2 regions of the Thermophagus sp. OGC60D27 genome follow, and region 1 is predicted to be linked to the other one. Evidence: riboswitches for the same ligand, from Rfam matches in the RefSeq annotation. Region 1 holds a riboswitch; the other holds the start of a gene.
What was found. Region 1 has a riboswitch for cobalamin ahead of ACT29H_RS08615 (ABC transporter substrate-binding protein). Riboswitches for the same ligand answer to the same signal wherever they lie in the genome.
Positions count from the first base shown of each region.

Region 2: linked by a shared signal. The riboswitch ahead of ACT29H_RS15940 (cobyric acid synthase) and the one ahead of ACT29H_RS08615 (ABC transporter substrate-binding protein) in region 1 are both predicted to bind cobalamin.

Region 1 covers NZ_JBQTGH010000006.1:57,181-62,697, reverse strand. Annotated here, with positions in the region: gene htpG (molecular chaperone HtpG) at 1-390, opposite strand, end outside; gene ACT29H_RS08625 (ABC transporter ATP-binding protein) at 492-1,523, opposite strand; gene ACT29H_RS08620 (iron chelate uptake ABC transporter family permease subunit) at 1,544-2,614, opposite strand; gene ACT29H_RS08615 (ABC transporter substrate-binding protein) at 2,710-3,876, opposite strand; cobalamin riboswitch at 3,905-4,113, opposite strand; gene ACT29H_RS08610 (hypothetical protein) at 4,278-5,486, opposite strand.
Region 2 covers NZ_JBQTGH010000019.1:27,702-33,218, forward strand. Annotated here, with positions in the region: gene galB (beta-galactosidase GalB) at 1-243, shown strand, start outside; cobalamin riboswitch at 1,081-1,330, shown strand; gene ACT29H_RS15940 (cobyric acid synthase) at 1,685-3,154, shown strand; gene ACT29H_RS15945 (threonine-phosphate decarboxylase) at 3,154-4,164, shown strand; gene cbiB (adenosylcobinamide-phosphate synthase CbiB) at 4,155-5,099, shown strand; gene cobT (nicotinate-nucleotide--dimethylbenzimidazole phosphoribosyltransferase) at 5,220-5,517, shown strand, end outside.

The DNA.
Region 1 (5,517 bases):
TACTTTTTTGGATACCATGAATGCCGAATAAAATCCCATTCCAAAATGTCCGATAATGGCATTGGCATCATTTTTATATTTCTCAAGGAAATCGTTGGCCCCTGAAAACGCAACCTGATTGATGTATTTATCAATCTCTTCAGCGGTCATCCCAACACCCCTGTCCGAAATAGTAATAGTTTTCTTCTTATCGTCAACAGAAACTCGGACGGTCACGTCTCCCGTTTCACCCTTAAAATCTCCAATACGTGCAAGCGTATTAAGCTTTTGCGTGGCATCTACTGCATTGGAAACCAGTTCACGCAAAAAGATCTCGTGATCAGAATACAGATATTTTTTAATTATTGGAAAGATGTTGTCGGTACTAACACCAATTTTCCCTTTTTGCATAACTCTATACGATTTAAATGGATTCAACTAAAATGTCGGCACTCTAAAAACAAAGGCTATGCCAAAGAAAGGATACTGACATATAGGCAGAGCTCTCTTGATCATAAAGAACTATTTTCAGTATCAATCTGATCAAGCAAATCTTCAATGGTCCTCAATCTATGGGTTTTTCCCGAAGGGCCGGTGAGCAAATACTCAGGATGACCATCCGAGCGAATTTCCACTTCCATACCCGATACCGGTTCATCAGAAGAAGCAAAACCTTTTCGGGCCAATGCACGACTCACCCACTTATATTCAATTCCCTTCCCGACAAGACGAATTGTTTTTAATTTTTTTTCATCAATTGTAAACTGCCCTGTATTATTATCAAACAATATTCCTTCACGCTCAAAAAAACGTCTGAATTCATTGGTAAGAACGAGATCTTCAGGTGTTCCGCTTTCCATCTTTTTCCCTTCAGCCAAAAGCCAAACCTTGTCCGCCATTTGAAGTGCGAGATCCAAGTCATGGGTAGAAAGAAGAATGCCCTTGTTACGAGTGTGGGAAAGTTGTCGTAAAAGATGCATCAGCTCAATGCGACTGGGCAAATCCAAAAAAGCAGTAGGCTCATCCAGCACAATCAAAGGAGTCTCTTGCACCAAAGCTTTTGCAATCATGGCCTTTTGTCGCTCGCCATCGCTCATTTGAACCAGAAGCCTCGACTCAAAACCGTTCAATCCTACAGCGGAAATAGCCTCTTTCACTTTTTTAACATCCCTCTTTCTCATACGACCAAAAAAACCTGTATAAGGACTTCGCCCCAAAGAAACCAAATCGAATACCGTCATATTAGAAACCTCTATCCTTTCGGTCAACACCACACTCACCATTAAGGACAACTCTTTTCCTGAGACAGAAGAAATAGGACGATTATTGATAAAAACAACACCATCCAGTTCGGGGATAAATCCGCACATTGTCTGAAGCAAAGTGGATTTTCCTGCCCCATTAGGACCAAGTAAACACACAAATTCACCGGCATTGAGCTTCACATTGATATCGGAATGCAAGGAACGCACGTCCTGCCCCTTACTCTTATAGCCGATGGCTAGATTATGGGTCTTTATTAATGGTTGTAATGTATTGGACATGATAAACCTTTTTGTGAATTTCACACACCGGGCGTTCTGATATTCCTCCTCCGAAGAATTACTGAAATCACCACCGGAGCACCGATCATACTGGTCACGGCATTAATGGGTAACGAACCTTCAAACCCAGGCATACGAGCAATTAAATTAGAAAATAAAGCCACAGAAACACCCAATAGAATAACCGCCGGAAGCAGCACTTTATGATCGGATGTACGGAACAGCCCTTTGGTCAAATGGGGCACTGCCAGCCCCAGAAAGGCAATGGGACCGCAAAAGGCGGTTATAGAAGCTGTAAGCAATCCTGTCAATAATATGATTAAAAACCTTGAAACACGAATATTAACGCCAAGATTTCCAGCATACTGTTCTCCCAACAACATAACATTTAAGGGCTTTACCAGGAAGTAGGATCCCATTAAACCTAAAAGAACAACCGGAAACAAAATTTGCATTTGCGACCATGTGACAGTAGAAAAACTACCAAGTCCCCAAATAACATAGGCATGAACATCCTCCTTCATACTATAAAACTTTAATATCCCCACCAAGGCAGAGGCCGCATACCCAACCATAATCCCGACTATGAGCAACACTGCATTATCTTTCAAATGACGAGATAAAAACAACACCAGCATTAATACCAGTATGGCGCCACCAAATGCCGCTACAGCAACGGAAAGATGGCCCGCCCAGCCCATATGACTTATGGCGATGCCTCCCACTTTCCCTGCCAACATCAATACTATTGCGACCCCCAAACCAGCGCCCGAGCTAATTCCCAATATCGATGGACCTGCCAGTGGATTTCTAAATAATGTCTGCATTTGCAGACCTCCAACGGCCAAGCCTGCACCCGCCAGCATGGCTGTCAACGTTTGAGGCAACCGACTTTTTAAAACAATAAAATACCAGCTTTCATTTTCATAGGGTTTGCCACTTAGTATTTTCAGAATTGCCTCTATTGGAATGTGTATAGAACCAAAAACAAGATTTAGCAAAAACAATGAAAGCGAAAGAACAAAAAGGCAAATAAGCCACAAAACTATCTTTGGTCTTTTAACCAAATGGAAACCTATTATTTCTTCCATCTATTTAACTCAATTATTTTTTTGCGAGGAGGCATATTTTTTCCACTTAAATGCTATTTGTTAATGGCTCAAAGGCAAATTTTCAATTTATTGGATTATTTTCCTCCCTGATTATCATTTTTCAACCAATGAAAATATACCGGTTCATATTCCTGAAAAAGATCCGGATGCAGATAATAGGCCAAATCATTTAAAATTACATGCGGTTCAACTATGCCTTTTTCATAAAACCCCGAGTAGCGGGAATTACTGATTAATACTTTCCCTTTTTTGAAAGATTCAAACCCGGAATATCGTCCATCCATTTGAAGCAAATCAGAAGTGGTAAAATCTCCTTGATGATTGACCGTCAAAACCCATACATCACTTGAGTAAAAATCATTAAAAACCGTTTCAAAATCCAAAGCTAAAGAACCTGCCCCCGGCCGATTACGATAGCGATATGCAGCCCCAGCATCTTCAAACAATTTAGCCACATAACTTTCGCCCGCCGGCATATACCAAACATCATTAAAAAGATAACCGGTAAAAACAGTGGGCCGGGGAACAACGGATTTGGCTCTTCTGGCGATGGCCTGATAACGGTTCTCAATCTCTTTAAATTGAGAAATTGCGACTTCTTCTTTATCGTAAAAAGCACTAAAAAAAACAAGCCATTCAGCTCTTCCCAAAGGAGAAACTTCAAGATAACTACAATCATAAATTAATAACAGACCTGCCTCCTCAATAGGACCATATCTGTTATCTTTAAAAGGAGAAACAAACACAAACTGTGGAGACGAAGCCAAAAGAACTTCAATATCAGGTGAACCGGCCATTCCCACATTTTTTATTCTCCCTTCGTTCAGGTTTGCCTGTACATAGAAATTTGAGATATACTGAGGCTCGGCAACGCTACCAAGCGATTCAAGAACGCCAATTTTTGCAGCAAATTCGATTTGCGTAGATGAAAAGGCGGACCAATTTGTAACAGGATAGGTTACATACGGCAACAAGTGATTTTGGAACTGTTGGGGACACTCCCCGGACCCTACAAGAATATAATCTCCCTCGGCTGTTTGATCCCAAGGATCAGCTATGTGAATTAATTTCAGACTATCGTAATAAGTTATAGAAAATCCTTTGGCATAGCTCGGACGAAAAACCGAATCAGGTTTAAGATTAGCAAAAAGATCTATAACAGAATCTTTTTGGGTTGCAACGTGGCAAGAAGAAAACAATACGACAGTCAACAGACCGGACAACAATTTTTTTAATACCATCACTTTATCTCCCGAAAGCTTTATTGGTTAAGGGGCAGTGTACAGGCAGGTCTTCTGGCTTTCCCTGATGTAACGCCTTCCCGGAGAAAATCATCCATAATGAATAGATCATTCCAGTGGCTTCTGTTGTTACAACAATAATATGGGATTACAGCTGCGGGTACAGCTCCGGACTCTCTGCCAACAGACCACCGGATTCCCTCGAGGCTTAATAGCACCTGTTACACTTTTGCAAAATTAAAATAATATACAACAACTACAATATCCAATCCCTAACTTACTTTTCTATTAACAAAAGGTAATAAAAGAAATTATAAAGTTTCATGGCAATTAAAAACAAAGGATTCAATCTATCCCCCTCACAAAATCCTATGTCTCAACCATTCCAGCATTGTTTATATTTATCGGTTTCTAAGTTCAATATTATCCAGATATCGCCATTGATCGTTTTTATATTCCAATGCATCATAAGACAGATCAGGCACATAATAACTCCGATCTCCTTCATAAACAGGATCCATCGGTGATAAATGATCCAATACAATCTTCTTTTCCCGGCCATCATATCTTAGCATCATATTGGCATCATTACTATACTCAAAAATCAACCTTTTTTTTACGCGTCCCCCAACATTAAAAATTGGGGCACCAAAAACAGGTATCCCCTGGCGGGCAATATAGAATACATCAACAATTCTGATTTTTGAAAAGGCGTCATTGCCATTATATCCCAAAAGCGTAAAAAAAGTCTGTTTTTTTATTCGTACCGGAATAATTTGGTAATAAACGGCACCGAACCAGTCAGGATAACGCAACGTTGAAAACTGGGCTCGATTAATTTCCGTATACTTATCATTCAATTGATACACCTGAATATTCTTAGCTTCATCTTTTACGGCCAAAAGCCCAAAAAAGTGATGGCCTCCTTCAAGTTTTTCTATGTTCCAAGTCACTATTTTCACCCCTTCCTTTGGCAACAAAAGAGTGGACAATCCTGAAAAGCCGGCGAAATCATCTAAAAACATTTGGGGTTGCGACAATACCATAGAAAGGCGTTGCTGCAACTTTTCCGAAACACTGAAGATGGATTCTTCGCCTTTCATTCTCATTAAGCTGGCAAAACCCATAGCGGTCTCTACATCCGGAATTTTCAGAATCTCTCTCCGATTAGTCATAACGTTAAAACCAACTATTGTATCTTCATTCAAGGGTAACATTTCAAAGTCAAGTGTCCATTTCTCTTCTATTGTAAATGGCAGCTCTTTGGTAAATGTAAAGGCCGTCTTTTCTTTTACTGACTTCAAACAATAAAGCAATTTCTGTTTGCCGCTTTCAAATGAAACAATGGTGACAAAAGCATTGAATTTTTCATCTTGGTCAGACATGACCTCCCACCCCCGTAAAAATTTTGTTGAATCCGGAGCCTCACTTACGTTTACCACAAATCGTTCAATCTGATTGAGTAACGACACTTCCCGAAAATTCTTTTCATTATCATCGCCCTGGAGATAGTTCTCCCATTGCTGGAAGAGTGTTTCATATTTCTGGGCAGTCCCTGAAATAGAAAAGAACACCACAAGGAAAAAAAGAAAAAATAAACGATTAGGCATAAACCAATATTTTTAATTATCTATATTTTTA
Region 2 (5,517 bases), on a different contig from region 1:
GAAGGTGTTCCCGTGCCCGATGCCGAGAATTTGATCAAATTTAGTTTGGATGGAGAGGCCTCCATCGTCGCTACCGATAATGGCAGTCAGACCAGCCTCACCTCATTTCAGAGTCATCAACGAAAAGCGTTTCACGGGAAATGTCTGGCCATTGTACGTGCCGGCAGTAAAAAGGGAAGTGTTATGGTGAAGGCCGTTTCCGAAGGATTGCCCGAAGCGGTTGCAAGAATAGAATTGCAGTAATCGGAATTAGGTTTGCTTACCGGGAATCTCCTCAGAGTTGAGAAAATGATATATCTATTCCGGCTCTGGGGTTTTTATGTTTTGTAAGGTGAGTCACCGTTTAATGATCACTCCGCTGTGATTTTTCCATGGCGTTATATTAATTGTTTTTTTTCTAAAGACACAGTTCCGTGAATATTCTTCTCTGGAAGCCATTACATCGCTGCATGAAGGTTTCCAATCACTCTGGAAGCCATTACATCGCTGCATGAAGGTTTCAAATCACTCTGGAAGCCATTGCATCGCTGCATGAAGGTTTCAAATCACTCTGGAAGCCATTGCATCGCTGCATGAAGGTTTCAAATCGTTCTGGAGGGCATTGCATCGCTGCATGAAGGTTTCAAATCGTTCTGGAAGCCATTACATCGCTGCATGAAGGTTTCAAATCGTTCTGGAGGGCATTGCATCGCTGCATGAAGGTTTCAAATTGTTCTGGAGGGCATTGCATCGCTGCATGAAGGTTTCAAATCGTTCTGGAGGTCATTGCATCGCTGCATGAAGGTTTCCAATCACTCTGGAAGCCATTGCATCGCTGCATGAAGGTTTCAAATCATTCTGGAGGGCATTACATCGCTGCATGAAGGTTTCAAATCGTTCTGGAGGTCATTGCATCGCTGCATGAAGGTTTCAAATCGTTCTGGAGGTCATTACATCGCTGCATGAAAGTTTCTGTTATTCGAAGAGGCCAGAAGCCGGAACTTATAATCACCAATCTCACCCGCCATGCTCACACTCTTCACTCGCCTTTAGATTCATCCTAAACAAATATTATGTTTTTATAGTTATCAAAAATCCAATATCTTTGCCTGAGATTTTGGTGACAGGTCATGATTTCTTCATGGTCTGTAAAAGGGAATCCGGTGAAAATCCGGAGCTGTACCCGCAGCTGTAAGCTCTTTAAAAGGTTTGAATATTACTTCTTGCCACTGTCAATACCTTCTTTGAATTCAGGGAAGGAGAACTTTGAATCCATAAGGCTTCAAAGTAGGACGGGAAGGCCATTCAAACCGGAGCGAGCCAGAAAACCTGCCAGAATTAGTTTGTTAAAAGTAACATTTTGCTTCCGGGTTAGAAGTATATGTTCAGAACATTCGCGCGCGTGTTCGGCATGTTTTTCCTAATCATTATGGATGCAAGGTGGAATAATTTCAACTAAAATTATTTTTATCCACCGTCGGATTTTTAGTGGTTAGTCAACAGTCATTAGGCATCAGTGGTGGTTACTCTAATTGATAATGACTAATTTTCAGTTCCATCAGCCTTCGTTGGTGTGGATTTGCAATTCAACTAAATAAATTCAAAGAGACGAGCATGGCAAGAAGGCTTCCTAAAATAAGAACATGTTTAAACTTTAGGTCATGTGGGTTTCATTCCACCAATAACTGAAATAAAATTAATACTGATGCAAGCATTAAAACATCCGCTGATGATTGTGGGAACGGGTTCCGATGTGGGGAAGAGTGTTCTGGCCACCGGTTTTTGTCGCATCTTTTTGCAGGATGGATATCGTCCCGTGCCTTTTAAGGCGCAGAATATGTCGCTCAACAGCTATGTGACGGCCGACGGTGGCGAGATGGGTCGAGCACAGGCCGTACAGGCCGAAGCATGCCGGCTGGAATGTCACACCGACATGAATCCGGTGTTGTTGAAACCCGGTTCCGACAAGCAGTCGCAAGTCATCGTCAACGGGAAAGTGCTGGGAAACTATTCTGCCGGCAGCTATTTCAGAGGGGAGATAAAAGGTTGGTTGTTTGAGGAGGTTATGAAGGCGTTTAAGCGGCTGCAAAGTCAATATAATCCTGTTGTTATTGAGGGCGCCGGCAGCATTGCCGAACTCAACCTTAAAAATAATGACATCGTAAATATGCGCATGGCTACTGCCGTTAATGCCGCTACCATTTTGGTGGCAGATATCGAACGGGGCGGCGTTTTTGCCAGCGTTTACGGGTCCATTAAATTATTATCGCCGGAAGAACGAAAGTGCATCAAAGGAATTATTATCAATAAGTTTAGAGGTGATATTTCCCTTTTCGACGAAGGCAAAAAAATCATTGAAGAATTGACCGGTGTCCCTGTATTGGGTGTGGTACCTGCCTTTCGGCATATACGAATTGAAGAAGAGGATTCCGTCTCATTGGCGCGTAAAGCCTTTGCGGCAGTGGAAGACAAAATTAATGTAGCCGTGATTTTACTGCGCCGACTTTCCAATTTTACCGACTTTAACCGTTTGGAGCAGGAAGAAAAGGTTAACCTCTTTTATACCAATAATGTTGAAGAGATTCGGAAGGCGGACCTCATAATATTGCCCGGCTCTAAAAGTACCATTGCCGACCTTAATGAGTTGCGAAGCAACGGCGTTGCCGACGAGATTGTTCGGCAGGCCAGAGAAGGAAAGAGCATCGTGGGCATATGTGGCGGTTATCAAATGATGGGGCGGACTATCCGTGACCCGCATCATATCGAAAGTGCGCTGGAACAATTGCCCGGATTGAATCTGTTGCCCGTTGAAACGACCATTGGTCCCGAAAAAGCCACCGTTCGTACTGTCTTTAAGTTTAAGTATTTTGATGAATTATGCCACGGGTATGAAATTCATATGGGTCGTACCCGTCTGGACGATGATGCCCAACCCCTCAATCGATTGGAAAAGGGTGGCGCGGAGGGGTGCTGCCTGAACCAACGCATCTGGGGAACCTATATGCATGGTATTCTTGATAATCCCGTGGTGATTGAAGATTTATTGTCCCCCTTCGTGGCCGGTAAAACAGCTGCTCAAAATTACGATGCCTTTAAGCAGCAGCAGTATGATTTACTGGCCGACCATCTGAGAAAGTATGTTGATATGGATACCCTTTATAAGATTATGGAGTAATGCTGACAGGTCACGGCGATGATATTTACAGATATCCCGACATTCGATACAATTTCAGTTCGAATGTCAATCCCCGGGGCGCTTCACCCGCGTTGAAGGAGCATCTAAAAGGATGTATGGAAAAAATTGAGCACTATCCATCCCCTATGGCTGAGGATTGGGTGGAGATGATAGCCCAAAGCATGGCTTTATCATCTGAAAATGTGCTGGCCACCAACGGGGCGGTGGAAGCCATATACCTTATTGCAGAGCTCTTTGCGGCAAAAAAGTCATGGATTTTTTATCCCTCTTTTTCAGAGTATGAAGGGGCCTGTGTCCGGTTTAACCATTCCGTTGAATATTATCACCATTCTGCGTTTTCGCAAGTTGATTATTCTGCCGCCGACCTGGTTTGGTTCTGTAACCCTAACAATCCCGATGGAGCCATTTATGATACAGGCATTCTTTCCCAAAAGATAGAAGCGTATCCCAATACCCTGTTTGTGGTCGATGAGGCCTATGTCGATTTTACCGATGAGGTCTGTTCTTTAGTTTCTTGTTTGCCCAAAGCATCGAATCTGATGGTCATAAAATCCATGACCAAGCGTTTTGCCATTCCCGGCCTCAGACTGGGATTTCTGATGGCCAATAAAAATATTATTGAAGCTTTAAAGCAAAGGGTGATGCCCTGGCGCCTCAATGCCCTGGCCATTGAGGCCGGAAAATTTTGTCTGACCCAAAATGCCGATGACGGATTCAATATAAAGACCCTATTGCAGGAATCGCAAAGAGTACAAAACAGTATTCACCGGCTGAAAGGCTTTCGGGTGCATTGGTCTTCCACCACCTTTTTTCTGGTGGAAGGGCCGGTGGAGGCATCCATCCTGAAAAATAGACTGGCAGAAGAACATGGTATCCTTATCCGTGATGCTTCCAACTTCAGGGGGTTGGGCGACCGTTTTTTTCGTGTGTCGGTACGGTCGGAAGAGGAAAATAATTATTTAATCAGGGCATTGGAACGATGGGGCTGAAGATTCATATAGGAGCGATAATAATAGCTTATTTGCTGGACCGATTGCTTGGTGACCCGCCATGGTTGCCGCATCCTGTGGTGTGGTTTGGGAAAATCATTGGTTGGTGTGACCATCGGCTGAACAGCGGGACACATCGTATGCTCAAAGGTAGGGGGGTGGCACTATTGGCGGTTATGGTGGTATATTTGTTTTTCCGGGGTGGGTGGGAGTTGTTTTTTTCTTTGTCGCCAATGGCCGGCGGTCTGGTTGAAACGGTGTTCATTTTTTACGGATTGGCTGGTACCACGTTGATAAAAGAAGGAAAAGCTGTTTTTGAAAAGCTGGAATCGGGAATCGAAGCGGGAAGGAAACAACTGAGCCGCATCGTAGGGAGGGATACCGCTGCCCTTTCGGAGCGGGAAATCAAGACTGCAACGTTGGAAACAATGGCCGAGAATCTTAGCGACGGGGTCGTGGCCCCGTTGTTTTGGCTGGCAATAGCAGGTATGCCGGGAATGATGGCTTATAAGATGGTGAATACCCTGGATTCCATGATAGGATACCGAAACGAGAAATATGAACAGTTTGGAAAAGGTGCCGCGCGGCTCGACGATGTTGCCAATTTCATTCCGGCACGAATTACCGCTTGGTTAATGGCATTATGTGGGTGGAGCATGCGGTCATGCCGGTTTATCTTACGGTATGGGAAGGCTCATAGCAGCCCAAATGCCGGTTACCCGGAGGCGGCCCTGGCAGGAATCCTGAATGTGCAGTTTGGCGGTGACCATACCTATTTCGGCCGGCAGATGCATAAGCCCATTATTGGCACCAATCCGCGTGAACCGGAAAAAAGTGATTTGAAGAAAACCATAAGCATTAACCGAGCTGTGGAGGTGGTCATGCTTGCTCTGGTCATTTCAGGCATCATCATTTCGGAAATACTAAGAGTGTGAGGAGGCCGTAAAATTATTGATTCAACACCGGGCTTTGAGGCTCTGTAAACAAAAATCAGGACGGGTCAGACGGTGGGTGGAATAAATTTTAAATTAACTATATAAGTGAACTTTATACGAATGAACGCATTACAAAACCTGAACATTGAACCCGCAGAAAATGCGGAGCTGAGAAAACTACTGCAGTATAACCTCAATCAGAAGACCAAACCCGTAGGGTCACTGGGTTTTTTGGAAACGCTGGCAATGCAGGTGGGACTCATTCAGCAAACCACCACGCCACAGCTGAAGGCGCCGGTCATGCTGACGGTGGCCGCCGACCACGACATTACCGCCGAAGGGGTAAGCCCTGCACCCGCAGAAGTAACCTGGCAACAGGTGAAAAACTTTTTGAATGGTGGTGGGGGCATCGGACTGT